DNA from 2 places in the Dactylosporangium sp. CA-139066 genome. Region 2 is predicted to be linked to the other one. Evidence: riboswitches for the same ligand, from Rfam matches in the RefSeq annotation. Region 2 holds a riboswitch; the other holds the start of a gene.
What was found. Region 2 has a riboswitch for cobalamin ahead of ACQEVU_RS36770 (VWA domain-containing protein). Riboswitches for the same ligand answer to the same signal wherever they lie in the genome.
Positions count from the first base shown of each region.

Region 1 (5,412 bases), 4.0 Mb from region 2:
GAAGCAGATCAGGTTGAGCAGGAACGCCCGCCGGTCGGCGCGGGTCTCCAGGCGGCGCAGCGAGAACACCGAGTCGATCCAGCGGAAGCAGAACTCGGCCTTGCGCGCGATCGACGGGATGTTCTGCACCGCGGCGAACGCCGCGAACCGTTCGGCCTCGTCGGGGACGTAGGTGTCGAGGAGGTTCAGGTAGAACTGGACGTGCACGGCCTCCTCGAACAGCTGCCGCGACAGGTAGAGGCGGCCCTCGGGGGAGTTCACGTGCTGGTACAGGTTCAGCACCAGGTTGTTGGCGACGATGGTGTCGCCGGTGGCGAAGAACGCGACCAGCCGCGAGACGAGGTGGCGCTCGGCGGGGGTGAGCCGCGCGAGGTCGGGCAGGTCGCTGTGCAGGTCGACCTCCTCGACGGTCCACGTGTTCTTGATGGCGTCCTTGAAGCGGTCGAAGAAGGCGGGGTACCGCATCGGCCGCAGCGTCAGGTCCAGCCCGGGGTCGAGGAGGCTCACTGGCACGCCTCGCAGACCTCGGGGTTCTCGACCGAGTGGGTGAGCAGCGACACGGCCGGCGTGACGGGCACGGTCGCCTGCTGGATGCGGGTGGCCGGGCGCGAGCGCAGGTAGTAGGTGGTCTTGAGGCCGGACTTCCAGGCGTGCAGGTACATCGAGGACAGCTTGCCGATCGTCGGGGCGCTCAGGAACAGGTTCAGCGACTGTGACTGGTCGATGTAGGGGGCCCGCGCGGCGGCCAGGTCGATGAGCGCTCGCTGCGGCAGTTCCCAGGCTGTGCGGTACAACTGCCGGATCTCGGCCGGCAGCTCGGCGATGTCCTGCACGGAGCCCTCCGCGCGCTTGATCCGGTCGCGGACCGCCGCCGTCCACAGGCCGCGCGCCTTGAGCTCGCCGACCAGGTACCCGTTGATCTGCAGGAACTCCCCGGACATGGTCTCGCGCTTGAACAGGTTGGACACCTGCGGCTCGATGCACTCGTAGCAGCCGGCGATGGACGCGATGGTGGCCGTCGGGGCGATCGCGACGAGCAGCGAGTTGCGCAGCCCGGTCGCGGCGATCCGGGCGCGCAGGGCGGACCAGCGCTCGCCCTCGGCCGGGGCGCCCCACAGGTCGGGGTGCAGCGCGCCGGCGGCCGCGCGGGTCTCGGCGAACGCGGGGTGCGCGCCGAAGCGCTCGGCGAGCTCGGCCGACGTTTCCAGGGCGGTCAGCAGGATCTCCTCCTGCACCCGCGTCGACAGCTCGCGCGCGGCCGCGGAGTCGAACGGCAGGCGCAGCGTGAAGAACGCGTCCTGCAGGCCCATCAGGCCGAGGCCGACCGGGCGCCAGCGCGGGTTGGACGCGGCCGCCTGCGCCGACGGGTAGTAGTTGATGTCGATGACCCGGTCGAGGAACACCACGGCGGTGCGTACGGTGTCGCGCAGCCGTTGCCAGTCGACGCCGCCGGCGGTGACGTGGGCGCCGAGGTTGATCGAGCCGAGGTTGCACACCGCGGTCTCGTCGTCGCTGTTGACCTCGAGGATCTCGGTGCACAGGTTGGACAGGTGGATGGTGTTGCCCGGCGCCCCGGTCTGGTTGGACAGCGCGTTGGAGCGGTCCTTGAACGTCATCCAGCCGTTGCCGGTCTGGGCGAGGGTGCGCATCATCTTGCCGTACAGCTCGCGGGCCTTGACGGTGCGCACCGCCTGCTTCTCGGCCGCCCGGTACGCCTCGTCGAACGCGTCGCCGTAGAGGTCGGGCAGGTGCGGGGCGTCGGACGGGTCGATGAGCGACCAGTCGGCGTCGGCCTCGACGCGGCGCATGAACTCGTCGGGGATCCAGTTGGCCAGGTTGAGGTTGTGCGCGCGGCGGGAGTCCTCGCCGGTGTTGTCGCGCAGCTCCAGGAACTCCTCGACGTCCGGGTGCCACGGCTCGAGGTAGACGCAGGCCGCGCCCTTGCGCCGGCCGCCCTGGTTCACCGCGGCGACGCCGGCGTCCAGGGTCTTCAGGAAGGGCACGATGCCGTTCGATTTCCCGTTGGTACCGCGGATCAGCGCGCCCCGCCCGCGAATGCGCGACCAGGCGATGCCGATGCCGCCGGAGAACTTGGACAGCTTCGCCACCTGGTGGTAGCGCTCGTAGATCGAGTCGAGCTCGTCGCGCGGGGAGTCCACGAGGAAGCAGGAGGACATCTGGGTGTGCCGGGTGCCGGAGTTGAACAGCGTGGGGGAGCTGGGCAGGTACGCCAGCGACGACATGAGCCGGTAGAAGCCGATCGCCTCGCCCGGCGTCTGCGACAGTCCGCAGGCGACGCGCAGCAGCCAGTACTGCGGCGTCTCCACGACGAGCCGGGTCTCGGGGTGGCGCAGCAGGTAGCGGTCGGCGACGGTGCGCAGCCCGAAGTACTCGAAGCGCAGGTCCCCGTCGAGGTCGACGGCGTCGTCGAGCTTGCGCGCGTTGGCGGCCACGAACGCGGCCGTCTCGTCGCCGATGAGCCCGAGCTGGTGGCCGTAGCGGATCGACTGGCTGAAGCTGGCGACGCCCTGCCCGCGTACCTCCTTGTCCACGAACGCGGCCAGCAGCCGGGCGGCGAGGCGGGAGTACTGCGGCTCCTCGCCGATGAGCTCCGCCGCGGTCTGGATCGACAGCCGGTCCAGCTCGGCGGTCGTCGCGCCGTCGTACAGTCCGCTGATCGTCTTCGTGGCGACCCGCAGCGGGTCGGCCTCGTCGAGGTCGCCGACCCACCGCTCGACCGCCTTGACGATCTTGTTGACGTCGACCGGTTCCAGGTCGCCGTTGCGTTTGCGCACCTGCATCATGTGTGTCCCCCTCGTCACGGCGCAGGGGCGACGCCACCGCAGGACGGCACGGCCGTCATCGGCGTTGGCGTCGGCCGTCCCGCGCAGCCTTCGACCGCCACACACCCCGGTTGGGCGCGCGGCGCGCTGGCAGGTCTTCGGACTCGCGGGCCTGACCGGGCTCGGTCGCCTACCGGCCGTCGCTTCCCAGACCGGGCGGCCCAGTGCTTCGTTGACGGCTTTCGTTCCCACTCACCGCTGCGGGGCAGTCCCGGACTTGCACCGGGTTCCCTCTTGCGACGCCCGTCCTGGCGGGACGGGCGAACCAGCTGCGGGCAACACCATATATGGGAGGCATCGAGAAAGCGAAACACCAGATGGTGTGTCGGCGTGTCGCGCTCGCCACGTTCAGGGTCCTCTCAGGACGCGTGGCGCAGCGTGAGCCGCTGCGCGATCGTGCCCGCGCACCGTCCGCGAGGGAGGCGCCTGGACCGTGACCCGCCTGCTGCTCGTCCAGGCCGACCACCTGGCGGTGGTGCTGTGCCGCGAGAACCTCGACGTCCGATCGGCCGCGACCGCCGCCGAGGCCCTCGACGAGATCCTGGCGGGCGGCCTGGACCTGGTCCTGCTCGATCCGGCCGTCCCGGATCTGCCGGCCCCGGCGCTGTGCCGGGCGCTGCGGGCCCGGTCCACGGCCGGCATCATCGTCGTCGGCGCCGGCGGCGAGGACGACATCGTCGCGGCCCTGGAGCACGGCGCCGACGACTACGTCGCCGAGCCGTACGGGATCAGCGAGCTCGTCGCCCGCATCCGGGCGGTGCTGCGCCGCTGCCCGAGCCCGGCCGGCGCCCGCCGGTCAGACGTCATCACTGCCGGGCCGGTCGCGCTGGACCCGGCGGCGCACATCGCGACCGTCACCGGGCAGCCGCTCGAGCTGACCCTGAAGGAGTTCCAGCTGCTGGAGACGCTGGTGCGCAACCCGGGCCGGGCCCTCGGCCGCGGCCTGCTCATCGAGGCGGTCTGGGACGGCATCCAGGAGGACAGCAACACCCTCAACGTGCACATCAAGCGCCTCCGCTCCAAGATCGAGCCCGACCCGGCCGCGCCGCGGCATCTGCTCACCGTGCGCGGGATCGGGTTCAAGTACCAGCCGTGACCAGCAGCGCCGTGAGGCCGAAGTGGTCGGAGACGTACCGCGGGCGGTCGTCGACGGCGAACGGCCGGTCGCCGAAGCGCTGGATCTCGACCGGGACCAGGTGCTCGCCGCGCAGCAGGATCCGGTCGAGGCGGCCCGGGCGGCCGTTCGGGTCGCCGATCGCCGCGAGGGGGTTCGCGCCCGGGTCGAAGGTGTAGCCCGGGTCGTACGGGTACAGGGCCGGCCACACGTCGACGAGGCCGGGCATCGGGATCGGAGTGTCGTCGCCGAAGTTGACGTCGGCGAGGATCACGGCGTCCTCGACGTCGGGCCGGGACAGCCGCTCGTCGAGGACCCGCAGCTCGCGGGCGCGGCGCCGCGGCGCGTCCGGCGCGCGGTTGCTCGTCAGGTGGGCGGCGGCGAAGGCGACCCGCCGGCCGTCGACGCCGACCACGAGCCGCCGGTGCGACTCGAAGCGCAGCGGCCGGCGGCTCAGCAGGACGGTGCCGTAGGCGGCGTCCGGTGCCGGGCCGTCGGAGACGTGGTAGCGCGACCGCACCCAGTCCGCGGCGAGCAGCGCCGACCACAGCTCGTGCGTCACCTCGTGCAGCGCGATGACGTCGGCGCCGAGGCCGCCGAGCAGCTCGACGCAGGCCGGGAACCGCCGGTGCGGGTAGGTGCGGTGGCGGTCGTGGGCGTCGGAGAGCACGTTGTACACCGCGACCTGCACCGGCTCCCCGGCCAACGGCGGCGGCGTGGTTTCAGGTGCGGACGGGCTCAGCGCCGCGAGGTCGGCGCCGACCAGGTCGATGCGGGCCTGCCGGTCCCAGACGACGGTGTCGCCGGCGCGGACGTACCGGATGCGATGCCACGGCACGTCCGACCCGGCGACGAAGGCGGGCAGCGGCGACTCGCGGATGCCGGCGCCGCGCTCCTCGTAGCCGATGACGAACCGGCTCGCGTCGATCGCGGCGTCGTACCGGATCCGCGCCACGACCTCCTGGATCGGTCGCATGCGGTCAGCTCGGCCGGTCCAGCAGCGTGCCGAGGCCGTCGATGCCGCCGGTGGGGTACTCGCCGGCAACCTCCGGGGCGGACTGGAACGGCAGGATCCGCTCGACGCCGTCCGGACGGGCGATGCGGACCTCCGACAAATCCTCGGGCAGCACCCACACCTGCACGGTCGCGCCCGGCGTGAGCGCCGCGGCGTCGTCGGCGCGCAGCCGGTAGCCGAGGAAGTCCAGCTCGTGATCCTCGATGCCCTCGAAGCGCAGCCGCAGCCGCACATTGCGCAGCCGCGCCGAGTACGGGCCTGGCGTCTGCTCCGCCTCCGCCGCCACGATCTGCGCGGGCAGTCGCGCGCCGCGCCGCATGATGCGCCGATTGCGGCGGTACGCCCCGAGCCCCACGGCCGTCCCCACGCACACGGCCACGACCAGGCCGACCAGGGCCCAGCCGGGCGTCGGCGGCACGGGCGACAACGCGATCGTCATC
Region 1 is NZ_JBNJNH010000001.1:4,096,637-4,102,048, forward strand. Features, by position in the region: gene ACQEVU_RS18725 (ribonucleotide-diphosphate reductase subunit beta) at 1-513, opposite strand, end outside; gene ACQEVU_RS18730 (ribonucleoside-diphosphate reductase subunit alpha) at 504-2,804, opposite strand; cobalamin riboswitch at 2,916-3,128, opposite strand; gene ACQEVU_RS18735 (response regulator transcription factor) at 3,277-3,939, shown strand; gene ACQEVU_RS18740 (RNA repair domain-containing protein) at 3,923-4,933, opposite strand; gene ACQEVU_RS18745 (hypothetical protein) at 4,938-5,411, opposite strand.
Region 1: linked by a shared signal. The riboswitch ahead of ACQEVU_RS18730 (ribonucleoside-diphosphate reductase subunit alpha) and the one ahead of ACQEVU_RS36770 (VWA domain-containing protein) in region 2 are both predicted to bind cobalamin.

Region 2 (5,412 bases):
GCCGCCATCGTCGCCGCCGCCGTCGGGGCCGCCGCCCTCCGGGCCGCCGCCGTCGGGGCCGCCGCCGTCCGGGTCATCGTCGTTCGGATCGTCGTCGTCGGTGTCGGGGCCGGCCTCCTGCTCCAGGACCTCCTCCAGGCGGTCGCGGTCGGCGCCCGGCGGGTCGAGCGGATCGCGGCGCCGGCGGTGCGGCAGCGCGAGCCGCGCCGCGTCCCGCACGTCGTCCTTCGTCACCACCGTCCGCCCGTGCCACGCCGCCAGCGCGACCGCCGTCCGGGCGACGACGATGTCGGCGCGGAGCCCGTCCACGCGGTACGCCAGGCAGATCCGCGCGATCCGGTCCAGCTCCCGGTCCGGCAGCGCGACCCCGCCGAGGCGGGACCGGGCGGCGGCGATGCGCGTCGCGAGCGCGGCGTCGGCCTCGACGTAGCGCGCGGCGAAGGCGGCGGGATCGGCCTCGTAGGCGAGGCGGCGGCGCACGACCTCGGCCCGCGGCGCGGCCTCCTGCGGCGCGGCGACGCCGACGACGAGCCCGAACCGGTCGACGAGCTGCGGGCGCGGCTCACCCTCCTCCGGGTTCATCGTGCCGACGAGCAGGAACCGGGCGGCGTGCTTGACCGACACGCCGTCGCGCTCGACGTGGGCGCGGCCCATCGCGGCGGCGTCGAGGAGCAGGTCGACGAGGTGGTCGGGCAGGAGGTTGACCTCGTCGACGTACAGCACGCCGCGGTGGGCGGCGGCCAGCAGGCCCGGCTCGTAGGCCTTGACCCCGTCGCCGAGGGCCCGCTGCAGGTCGAGCGTGCCGACGACGCGGTCCTCGGTGGCGCCGACCGGCAGCTCGACGAGGGCGGAGCGGCGCCGCTCGAAGCCGGCGCCGGGCGTGTGCGGCCCGTCGGGGCATTCGGCGTCGGGCGCGGCCGGGTCGCAGGCGAAGCGGCAGCCGGAGACGACCTCGACCTCGGGCAGCAGCGCGGCCAGGGCGCGCACGACCGTGGACTTGGCGGTGCCCTTCTCGCCCCGCACGAGGACCCCACCGATGGCCGGCGACACGGCCGTGAGCAACAGGGCCAGGCGCAGGTCGGCCAGGCCGACCACGGCCGAGAACGGATACGGCGGCGTCACGGGCACACTTCCCTTCGGCGGGTCCGCGCCCGCGAAACGGCTGGAGCAGCAGCGGCCGGAGTCTCCTGACTCCCGGATCGCCGCCGCCACCTCGGCCTTCCAGCCGACCCATCACATCGAATGAGCTGGCCGTGGCCCGTGCGCTGAGGGACGGCTCCCCGGTCACAGTGGCGGGACCGTCCCGGTTTCGCACCGGGTTCCTCCGCATACCGCTTCCGGCCATCGTGTCCCACCGGCCCCGGGGCCGTCAACGTGACGCGGTGTGACCCTCACGATCGTCCACGGCCTGCCGATGGGCCGGACATGCGGCGTTGGCTGGACTCGGCCGCGCAGCTCGGGCTCTGCGTGGTGCTCGTGGCGATCGCCCTGATCGCCGCGACCCCGCTGCGCCTGCCGCCGCTCGCGCCGGAGACGTCGGTGGCGCCGCCGGGCACGCGCGCGATGTGGCTGTGGCGGCAGGACGAGCCGCGGCCGGTCGTGGACTGGGCGGCGGCCAACGGCGTGCGGGCCCTGTTCGCGTACTACGACCCCGAGGCCGGCCCGGCCGAGCTCACCCGCCTGCGGGAGCTGCAACGGCTGTGCGAGGCCGCCGGGATCGTGCTCGACGCGCTCGGCGGCGATCCCGCCTGGACCACGGACCACGCGACGGCGCTGGCCTGGGCGCGGGGCGCCGCGGCCACGGGCCTGTTCCGCGGCCTGCACCTGGACGTGGAGCCGTACCTGCTTCCCTCATGGACCCAGGAGCAGGCGGCACTCGTACCCCGGTTCCTCGCGCTCCTGGACGAAACGAACGCGGCCACGGACCTGCCGGTGGAGCTGGACGTCCCGTTCTGGCTGCCGACCGTGCCCACGCCCGGCGGCGGCAACCTCGCCGACGCGGTCCTCGACCGGGTCGACGGCATCACGGTGATGAGCTACCGCAACACCGCCACCGGCAGCAACTCGATGCTCGGCGTCGCCGACGACCTGCTGCGCCGGGCCGGGCGGGTCGCCAAGCCCGTGCGGCTGGGCGCGGAGACGCAGCCGCTTCGCGACTGCGGGTACTGCAGCTTCCACGGCGACTCAGCCACCCAGCTGCACCGGACGCTGGCCGCGGTGGACACGGCGGCGCAGCGGTACCCGGCGTTCGCGGGAATCGCGGTGCACCAGTACGACACCTGGATCACGCTCACCGGCTAGCTCAACACCGCCGCCGCACCGCCGATCAGGCAGACCGACACCGAGACACCCCGGGAAGGACCCCTCCGATGCGCCGTTCAGCCTCCATCGCCCTCGCGTGCGCCGCGGGCGCGGCCGCCATCGTCCCCGCGGCGGCACCGGCCTGCGCGGCGACGACCCCGGACTTCGGCCTGGTCGTGCCGGTCCTCGCCCCGATGCTGCCGGGCCAGACGGGCTGGGTGAGCACCATGTGGGCCGCCACCGACGACATCTGCAACGTCAAGGTGACGGCCACCGGCCCCGGCGTCACGGTGAAGTACCCGACGAACACCGCGGCCTACTCGTCGCTGTCGAAGGGCGACTCCCTCCAGGCCGGCCACCTGGACTACGCCGCCTTCAACGTGGCCCTCAACTCCTCGACGCTGCTCGCGCTGGTGCCGCTGAAGCTCGACTACTCGTACACGACCAGGGCCGACGGCGCGACGTCGTGCACGGGTACCGCACACACCGGCTCCGTGACGGCGACCCTCCCGGTCGTGGCGGTCACCGGCGACGCCGTGGTGCAGAAGACGGCCACCGTCACCGTCCCCAAGGCCACCCCGGTCTGGCAGCAGCTCGTCTTCCAGTCGCGCCGCGCCGGCGTCGACGACCTGCGCATCACGGTCTCGGGTGGCCCCGCCGGCCTGGTCGTGTCGTACCCCGCCGGCCGCGCCTACACCGCCCTGAACAAGGGCGCCGGCCTCGCCGTCGGCACCGACGACTACGCCGCCGTGAAGTTCGACGCCTCGGCCGTGGCCACGGGCACCTACAGGCTGACGGTCAAGCTCGCGTACGGCACCACCACCGACACCAACGACCTCACCCTCGTCGTCGCGTAACGCGGGTCCGGCGGGCCGGCTTCACCGGCCGGTCCGCCCCCGCCCGGCAGAGAGGCATGCTTCCGATGTTCCGCAACCGTGCCGTGCTCACGGTGACCGCGTTCGCCCTGCTGGCGGGCGCTTCCGCGTGTGGGAAGTCCTCGGACACCACCCCGCAGGAGATCAAGGCCCCCGCCGCCACGTCGTCCGGCCCGCCGCCCCAGGAGCGCCGCGAGACGATCTTCCTGGACGCGACGGCGGCGCATCTGTGCTCGGTGCAGTCCCAGGTCTACACGGACCCGAACGCGATGGCCTCCGCGTACGCCTCGCGCCCCATCTACACGGACCTGACCGACGCCCAGGTGGACGAGTTGCAGCGCCGCGTGGTGAGCGACCCGGCTTTCGCCGACCGTCTGACGCGGCGCATCCAGGCCACGTGCGGCTCCCCGTCCGCTTCGCCGACACCCTGACCCCGATATGTCGGGCGCTCCGCGCCACGACATATCGGATATTTCGTATATGCGCAATTCACCCGGCTCGCCGCAGTCCGCTTCACGGTCACACGCCAGGCGCTCGGAGCTGATCTTCAATGCGTGGAGGGCCCGCGCGCCCCGCTAAATCATGAAATGTCCGAAAAATCCGGCCACGGAGTGGCTGGATTTTTCGGGTCGGCGCCGAAAGGCACGCGACGGGACCGGCGTCGTCCGGCCCGAGCAGCGGGGCAGCGGGGCGCGAACGTCCTGGTCAGGCGCGGCGGCGTTTGCGGGACACCGGGACCGGGGTGCGACGCGCCGCGGCGACCACCATGAAGCCGACCGCCGCCACGATCAGCGCCGGGATCAGCCAGTCCGTGAGCACGAACGGGGTCGGCGGGGAGGAAGGGGGCGGCGGCGCCGCGGCGGGGGCGCTGCCGACGTCCGAGAACAGGCCCGGGGTCTGGCTCTGGGTGGCCTGGGGGTGGGTCAGGGCGTCCGGCGGGCCGGCCGTCGGGGCGGTCCAGCCGGCCGGCGGCGGCGTGGTCGGGCCCGAGTACGTGAACTTCAGGGTGCCCTTGACCGCCTCGCCGTCCGAGGCTACCGACTGGTACAGCACCGTGTACGCGCCCTGCTCCGGCCAGTGTGAGACGCCGACGATCGCCGGGTAGCCGGTGTTGAACACGCGGGGCTCGAACTTGCCGTCCGTCAGGTAGTACTCCGTGACCGGCTTGTCCAGGCGCTTCGGCTCGCCGGTGCGCCAGGCCGACTCGACGCGGCGGCCGGACGGGGTCGTGACCGTGAACCAGGCGTACGACGCCGGGGTCTCCGTGAAGTACAGCGTCACCTCCGGGCGCGGCTGGGCGACCGTGCTGTCGGCGACCGGGTCGGACATGGCGAGCTGACCGTGGGCCGCGGCGGGGGTCGCCGGCAGCACAACGGCGGCGGCCACGACGAGCAGGGCCGCGGCTACGCGTACCGGCAAACGCATCGACCCATGATGACGGGTTCCTTAGTGCGCTTCAAGACGCTAAATTCACAGCCCTAACGAACCCCCAAGCCCGCAACGGGAGACGCCCTCGTGCCGAACGCCCGACCGACCGCCGCCGGCCTCGCGCTCGCCGCGCTGCTCGCGCTCGCCGCCGCCTGTGGTGACGAGCCGGCGCCCGCCGCCGCTCCCCCGGCCGCCACGAACCAGACGCCGGCGAACGCGGACCAGACGCCGACGAAGACGCTGCCGTCACCGACGGCCGAGCCGAGTCCCACCGGCAAGGCGGTGAACAAGGCGGTCAGCTACATGATCGTCAAGCGCCGCGCCAGCCCGCCGACCGGGCGGGTCGAGGTGGGCCGGGGCGAGGTCATCAGCATCACCGTGACCAGCGACGAGGCCGACGAGCTGCACGTGCACGGCTACGACAAGGAGCTGGCGCTCAAGGCCGGCGAGCCGGCGTCGCTCACGCTGACCGCCGACCGGACCGGGCTGTTTGAGGTCGAGACGCACAAGTCGCACCTCGTGCTCTTCCAGCTCGTGGTGCGCTAGGTGGACGCGCCGATCGTGCTCGCCCACGGGGTCGGCGGGCGGCAGGACCTGCCGCTGACCCCGGCCCAGCTGGCCGTGGGGGCCGGCCTCGCGCTGATCGTGTCGTTCGTCGTGCTGGGCGTGGCCTGGCGCGAGCCGCGCCTCGACCCCGACGCCGGACGACCGGCGCCGGCGTGGCTGGACCGGTCGGACTCGGCGCTCGCCTGGCCGCTGCGGATCGTCGGTCTCGGCCTCGCCGCGGTACTGCTGGTGCAGTTCTTCC
Region 2 is NZ_JBNJNH010000001.1:8,050,668-8,056,079, forward strand. Features, by position in the region: gene ACQEVU_RS36770 (VWA domain-containing protein) at 1-1,122, opposite strand, end outside; cobalamin riboswitch at 1,181-1,325, opposite strand; gene ACQEVU_RS36775 (hypothetical protein) at 1,426-2,301, shown strand; gene ACQEVU_RS36780 (hypothetical protein) at 2,370-3,158, shown strand; gene ACQEVU_RS36785 (hypothetical protein) at 3,224-3,607, shown strand; gene ACQEVU_RS36790 (copper resistance CopC family protein) at 3,882-4,601, opposite strand; gene ACQEVU_RS36795 (hypothetical protein) at 4,692-5,150, shown strand; gene ACQEVU_RS36800 (hypothetical protein) at 5,151-5,412, shown strand, end outside.